Regions from separate parts of the Massilia sp. WG5 genome, predicted to be linked through region 2. Evidence: riboswitches for the same ligand, from Rfam matches in the RefSeq annotation. Region 2 holds a riboswitch; the other holds the start of a gene.
What was found. Region 2 has a riboswitch for cobalamin ahead of AM586_RS22690 (TonB-dependent receptor). Riboswitches for the same ligand answer to the same signal wherever they lie in the genome.
Positions count from the first base shown of each region.

Region 1: it holds a riboswitch for cobalamin, as region 2 does, so the genes downstream of both, AM586_RS18705 (TonB-dependent siderophore receptor) here and AM586_RS22690 (TonB-dependent receptor) in region 2, are expected to answer to the same signal.

Region 1 covers NZ_CP012640.2:4,193,257-4,196,657, reverse strand. Annotated here, with positions in the region: gene cobT (nicotinate-nucleotide--dimethylbenzimidazole phosphoribosyltransferase) at 1-287, shown strand, start outside; gene AM586_RS18715 (adenosylcobinamide-GDP ribazoletransferase) at 288-1,067, shown strand; gene AM586_RS18710 (histidine phosphatase family protein) at 1,071-1,616, shown strand; cobalamin riboswitch at 1,637-1,868, shown strand; gene AM586_RS18705 (TonB-dependent siderophore receptor) at 1,940-3,401, shown strand, end outside.
Region 2 covers NZ_CP012640.2:5,082,310-5,085,710, forward strand. Annotated here, with positions in the region: gene AM586_RS22685 (M1 family metallopeptidase) at 1-1,188, opposite strand, end outside; cobalamin riboswitch at 1,316-1,549, shown strand; gene AM586_RS22690 (TonB-dependent receptor) at 1,627-3,401, shown strand, end outside.

The DNA of each region.
Region 1 (3,401 bases), 890 kb from region 2:
CCCTGCTGATCGACGGCTTCATCGTCACCTCCGCCCTGCTCGCCGCCAGCCGCATCGCGCCCGCCATCCTCGACTACTGCGTGTTCGCACACTGCTCGGACGAAGCCGGCCACCGCCGCATGCTGGAGCAGCTCGATGCGCGGCCGCTGCTGCAGCTGGGCATGCGCCTCGGCGAAGGCACCGGCGCCGCGCTCGCGCTGCCGCTGCTGCATGCGGCCGCCAACTTCCTGAACGAGATGGCGACCTTCTCGTCTGCCAGCGTCAGCGAAAAATCTGCCGCCGAATAGATGCAGCAGGTCCGCCTTTTCTTCATCGCGCTGCAGTTCTTCACGCGCCTGCCGATCCCGTCCTGGGTCGGCTTCGAGGCCAGCTGGCTGCAACATGCCTCACGCTACTTCCCGCTGGTAGGCTGCGTGGTCGCGGCAGTCGCCGCTGCCGTCTACTTCGCGGCAGCGCTGGTGCTGCCGGCGCCGGTGGTGGCCGTGCTGTCGACTGTCGCGTCGATCTACCTGACCGGCGCCTTTCATGAAGACGGCTTCGCCGACAGCTGCGACGGCCTTGGCGGCGGCATGACACGCGAGCGCGTACTCGAGATCATGAAAGATTCGCGCGTCGGCGCCTATGGCGCGATCGGCATCGTCTGCATGCTGGCGGCCAAGCTGACTACGCTGGCGATGCTGCCGCCGCGCGTGGCGGTCGGCGCCCTTTTCCTGGCCCATCCGCTGTCACGCCTGGCCGCGGCCTCGCTGATCTGGACGCTGGAGTACGTGCGCGGCGAAGGCAAGGCCAAGCCGCTCGCCCAGCAGATGACGAGTCGCGAATTCGCGATTGCGGCCCTCACCGCGCTGCTGCCCGCGCCGATCCTGCTCGCAAGCGGCTGGGTCACGCCTGCTGCCCTGCTGGCCGCGCTGCTCGGCGCCCTGCTGGCCGCGCTCTGGCTCGGCCACAAGCTGCAACGCCGTCTCGGCGGCTATACGGGCGACTGCCTGGGGGCCGTACAGCAGCTGGCCGAAATCTTCGTCTATATCGGCGTGCTGGCCACCCTCGGTCACGGCGCCTGGTCCTGAACGGTGAAACTGCACCTGGTCCGTCATCCCCAGCCCGAGATCGGGCATGGCCTCTGCTACGGCGCCAGCGACGTAACGGTTGCCGAGGCCGAGCTCGCGCGCGTACAGGCGCGTCTGCTCGCCGCCGGCCTGCCGGGCAGTCTGCCCGTAGTCAGCAGCCCGCTGCAACGCTGCGCCCTGCTCGCCCGGCGCCTGGCCCCGGCCACGCTGAGCTTCGATGTCCGCCTGGCCGAGATGGACTTCGGCCGCTGGGAGATGCAGCCCTGGGACAGCATCCCGCGCATCGAGGTCGAGGCCTGGACCGCCGATCTGCTCCACTACCGCCCAGGCGGCGCCGAATGCGTGCTCGACGTCGCGCGCCGCGTCGCCGCTTTTATCCGGGATCTGCGCCAGGCCGGCCATGCGGAAGCCCTGCTGGTCTGCCATGCCGGCACCATCCGCCTGCTGAGCGCCATGCAAGGCAGCCTGCCTCTCGAACAGACCGCGCTGCGGGCCGCCGGGACGCCGCATCGCATCGCGTATGGCGAGATCGCCGTGCTGGAAGTTTGACAACGCAAGCCTGCCCGCGCCTATAATGTCAACGTTTTGGTGCTCGCGCCTGTGTTCTCAGGCGCAGTTAAACGGGAAACACGAAGCTCGTCGAACGAGTCAAGGTGTGCTGCCCCCGCAACGGTAAGCAAGTACCGCAGGACGTGATCGTCAATGCGGCAACCGTCTTCTCATACCACTGTGCGCAAGCATGGGAAGGTCAGACGGCCATACTTGCCAGCCCGGATACCGGCCAAAAGGTGGAAGCGACGGCTTGCCGGCGCTTCTGTTCAATCTGGCCTACGGGGACGTCGGCCGGTTGTCTACGAAAGAAAAACATCGTCATGCGTTTTCCCGCTTCACGGCACGCGGCCGCGCCGCTGCTCGCCCTCACCCTTGCTTCGCCTTCGGTTTCCGCCCTGGCCGATCCGGCCATCGACGCCGTGGTCGTCACCGCCACCCGCACGCCCCAGCGCGCCGATGAGGTGATCCCCGACACGACCGTCATCACCAGCGAAGAGATCGCGCGCGCCGGCGCCGGCTCGGTTGCCGACCTGCTGCGCCGCCAGCGGGGCATCGAAATCGTCCGCAATGGCGGCCCGGGCGCCAGCACCAGCGTCTTCCTGCGCGGCGCCAACAGCAACCAGGTCGTGGTCCTGATCGACGGCGTGCGGATCGGTTCCTCGACCACCGGCGCCGCCAGCTGGAACGCGATTCCCCTCTCCGGCATCGACCACATCGAGATCGTCTATGGCCCGCTCAGCTCCCTGTACGGCGCGGACGCGATCGGCGGCGTGGTGCAGATCTTCACGAAGAACAGCGCGGGTGCGCCCGCCTTCAGCGCCAGCGCCGGCGCCGGCAACTACGGCACAAGTCAATACGACGCCGGCGTGCACGGCGCAACCGGGGGTGAGCACAGCATCAGTTACGCACTGAGCGGCGCGCATGAAGATGCGAACGGCTTCTCGGCCACCCGCCCCGGCGCGTTCGGCTACAACCCGGACGACGACGCTTACTCGCGCAACAGCGTGAATGGACGCCTGGCGGTGCAGCTCGCGCCGGGCATTGACGCCGGCGCACAATTCCTGAAGAGCCGCCTGCGCGCGCAATACGACAACGGCGCCTCCAGCTACGACACGCACAACCAGCAGAACATCGACAGCTACGCCGTGTTCCTGAACGCTCGTATCCTGCCGAACTGGCGCAGCAGCCTGCAGGCCGCGCGCTCGAACGACAGGCTGGGCAGCTTCACCAGTACGGCGGCCAGCGGCGCCAGCCAGATCGACACGCGCCAGGATGAAACCACCTGGCAGAACACCTTCGAGCTCGGCGGCGACACCCTGCAGATCCTGTTCGGCCACCGCAAGGAGCAGGTGCTGTCCAGCTCCAGCGACGCCCTGAACCGCTCCCGCATCACCAATTCGGTCGCCGCCGCCTACGACCTGCGGCGCGGCAGCCAGCTGCTTGACCTCAGCCTGCGCAGGGACCATTCCATCTACGGCGCGAAGACCACCGGCGCGGCCGGCTATGGCTACGAGTTCAGCAAGGACTTGCGCGCCACCGCCAGCTTCGGCACCAGCTTCCGCGCCCCGACCTACAACGAGCTGTACTACCCGGGCTACGGTCTGCCCACCAACAAGCCGGAACAGGGTCGCAATGCCGAGGCAGGCATCCGTTACCAGCTGGCCGGCGCCGAGCTCCAGGCGAACTACTATCGCAACCGCCTGACCGACATGATCGTGACGGCGAATCCCTGCCCGAGCCGCACCGGCAGCTGCGCCTACAACGTCGACCATGCCCTGCTCG
Region 2 (3,401 bases):
GGTCGGGTATTCCATGCCGCCGGCTTCTTCCGCGTTGTGCGGCGGGATCACGACCGTCAGCGTTTTATACGGGTAGGGGCCGAGCGTGTTCGAAAAATAGGTCAGCGAATCCTTGGCCGCCTTCATCGCCGGCGCGGCGCTGGCCGCATACTCGGGCGGATACAGCACGGTGACGGTGACGGTCGGGCTGCCCGGGCCGGTCCACGTCTCGACCATCGGCTTGGCGGAGCGCTTGTCGGCGGTCCAGGCGAAGTCGTGGACGTCGCCCTGCACGTAGCGGTGGGTCAGCATGCCGTCCTTCTCGGCGGGCGGGCCCTGCGGCTCGCCGGTGGCGCCGACCGTGTACGCTTTCGGCGCCGTGATGCGCACGTCGTAGCTGCCGAAGTCGGCGTAGAACTCGGAGTTCAGGTGCATCTCGTGCGCGTTCCAGCGAGGCGCGGCGGCGCCGCGTTCGCCCGGCAGTTCCAGCACGCCGATCTTCGGGAACCACTGGCCGACCAGGTGGAAGCTGCCGAAGTAGCCGGTGCGCGCCATCACCCGCGGCAGCTGGGTGTGGAAGTCGATGTCGAAGGTGGTCGAGGCGCCCGGCGCGACCGCGGCCGGCAGGTCGAAGCGCACCACCGTGTGGTCGGTGGCCGGGCCGTTGTCGGGATGGACGAAGCTCCAGGGCACGGTGGCGTCGCCCTGGGTGACGCTGCGCAGGGCGATATGGCCCCATTCGCCTTGCTTGATGTCGACGCCGGAACGGAATGCGCTGTCGCGCAGCCGCTTCTCGGTGAAGAAGGTGCTGCCCGTGCCCTCGAAGGCGTTCATGTAGAGGTGCAGGTAGACGCTCCTGACCGGCACGCTGCTGCGGTTGCGCCAGGTGAGTTTTTCGCGGCCCGTCACCGTGTGCTTGACCGGGTCGAGGGTGGCGTCGATGTCGTAGTGGACCACGCGGTCCGACAGGGTCGCTTCCGACCCGGTGCGGGCCCCGCCCCAGGCGCCGGGGCTGCTCGGCACGCTGACCGCCGCCGCGTCGGCAGCCGCCAGCGCAATGCCGTCGAGGGAAGGCGCCGGCTTGCCGGCTGCGGTCGCGCCGGCTGGCGCCGGAGCCGGTTCGGCGAGCAGGTCGGCGGTGAGCGCCGCTCCCGCCGCCAGCAGGGCGGCGAGGGCGCCCGTTCGCAATACGGTGGAACCCAATCTCATGCAAACACCCCCCGGAAGTCAGAGTTGAATTTTGTTAAGTTGTATTTGTGGTCACACTATATTCGAAAACACTGTCATAAAGTTCACATATCGCCACAAAATCGGCAAGGAATGTTGCTTGATGGGTTTATAATTTGCCGGTTCTGGTGCCCGCACGCGCTTCTTCGCGTGCAGTTAAACGGGAAACACGGAGCGCAGGTGCCTACGGCGCCGCGCCAACGTGTGCTGCCCCCGCAACGGTAAACAAGCGCCGCCTTCATGGCGGCTGGCCACCCCGATAACCACTTCGCGCTCGCGCCCAGGAAGGTGGGGAAGGTCGGTCTTGTTAGCCCGGATACCGGCCAGGACAGGGGGAAGACGGCTTCGTGCCGCGCTTCCGTAACGAGAGCCGGCATGCGGGGACGCGCGCCGGCCTAACGATCGAACAATGAATAATCGATGAATTCCAAAGAGACGACCGCGCTCGCGCTGTCCTGCGCCATTGCCTTATCCATTCCTTTTGCCGCCCACGCCGACGAGGCGCCAAGCACCGTCGTCATCACCGGCTCGCGCTTCCCCAGCGTCGAGTCGCTGGAGCCGATCGGCGCCACCGTCATCACCCGCGACGAGATCCGCCAGGCCGGCGTCAACGACGTCAACCAGGCGATCCGCAAGATCGGCGGCGTGTTCGGCCGCCAGAGCCTGGATGCCTCGCCCGACTTCGCGCTCGACCTGCGCGGTTTCGGCACGAATGGCGCGCAGAACATGGTGGTCATGGTCGACGGCGTGCGCCTGAACGAAAACGAACTGTCCGGCCCGCTGCTGTCGACCATCCCGATCGACACGGTCGAGCGCATCGAGATCATCCGCGGCGGCAGCAGCGTGCTGTACGGCGAGGGCGCGACCGGCGGCGTGATCCAGATCGTCACCCGCAAGGAAGCGCTGCGCAGCCAGGCGGCGACCCTCTCGGCTCGCCCACACGGCTCGGTGTTCGGCGAGGCCGGCCAGTTCCGCGAGCGCGACCTGCGGGCTTCGCTCTCCCACGTGGCCGGCGCCCTCAGCTTCGATGCCGCCGTGGCGCGCCAGGACAATGGCAACTACCGCGACAACAGCGACTTCACGCAGAACAGCGTGACGGCCGGCCTGCAGCTGGCCTACACGGGCGGCCGCGCCGGCGTGCGCGTGGAAAGCGCGCGCCAGGATTCGCGCCTGCCGGGTTCGCTGACCCTGGCCCAGTTCCGCGCCGATCCGACCCAGACCCAGACCCCGAACGATTTCGGCTCGCTCGACACCGACCGCGTGAACGCCTTCGCCGAATACCGCCTGGGCGCGGTCGACCTGGCCGCCGAGCTGTCGCACCGCGAGCGCGACGCCGAGTCGAACTATTATTTCGGTTCCAGCGCTTCGGTGACGAAGTACAAGGGCCGCCAGAACCAGTTCTCGCCGCGCGCGCGCTGGCTGAGCGACGCCGGCGCGGGCATGCTCAACGAGCTGGTCGCCGGTATCGACGTGATCGACTGGAAGCGCAAGACCACCGCCGATTACTCGCTGGCCGACGCCAGCCAGAAATCCAGGGCCATCTACGTGCGCGACGAGCTGCGCTTCGACCCGGCCCACGACGGCCGCGTGGCGCTGGGTGCGCGCCGCGAGCTCTTCGACAAGGACTATGTCGACGCCATCATGGGCGGTACGCCGGACAATGGTTCGCAGGGCCAGAACGCCTGGGAGGCGCAGGGCAGCTACCGCGTGCTGCCGCAGCTGACCCTGACCGGGCGCGCGGGGCAGAGCTACCGCGTGGCGAACGTCGACGAGAACAGCTTCCGCACCAGCCTGAGCCTGCTGAAGGTGCAGACCTCGCACGACCTCGAACTCGGCGCCAGCTGGGGCAGTGAAGGGCGCAAGCTGACGGCGCGCGTGTTCCGCCACAAGCTGGACAACGAGATCTTCTACGACCCGACGGCTTTTGCCAACACCAACCTCGACCCGACCCGCCGGCAGGGCTTCGAAATCGATGCCGAGGCCATGCTGGCCCCAGGCTGGCGCGTCACCGCCCATCTGCAGCACGTGAACGCGAGCTTTACGGACGGCCCGAACGCCGGCCGCGAGATGGTGCTGGTGCCGAAGAACGTGCTGACGGCGCGCCTGGCCTGGCTGCCGGGCAATGGCCAGAGCGCCGACTTGGGCGCGCAGTGGGTCGACCGCCAGCGCAATGGCAGCGACTTCGACAACAGCTG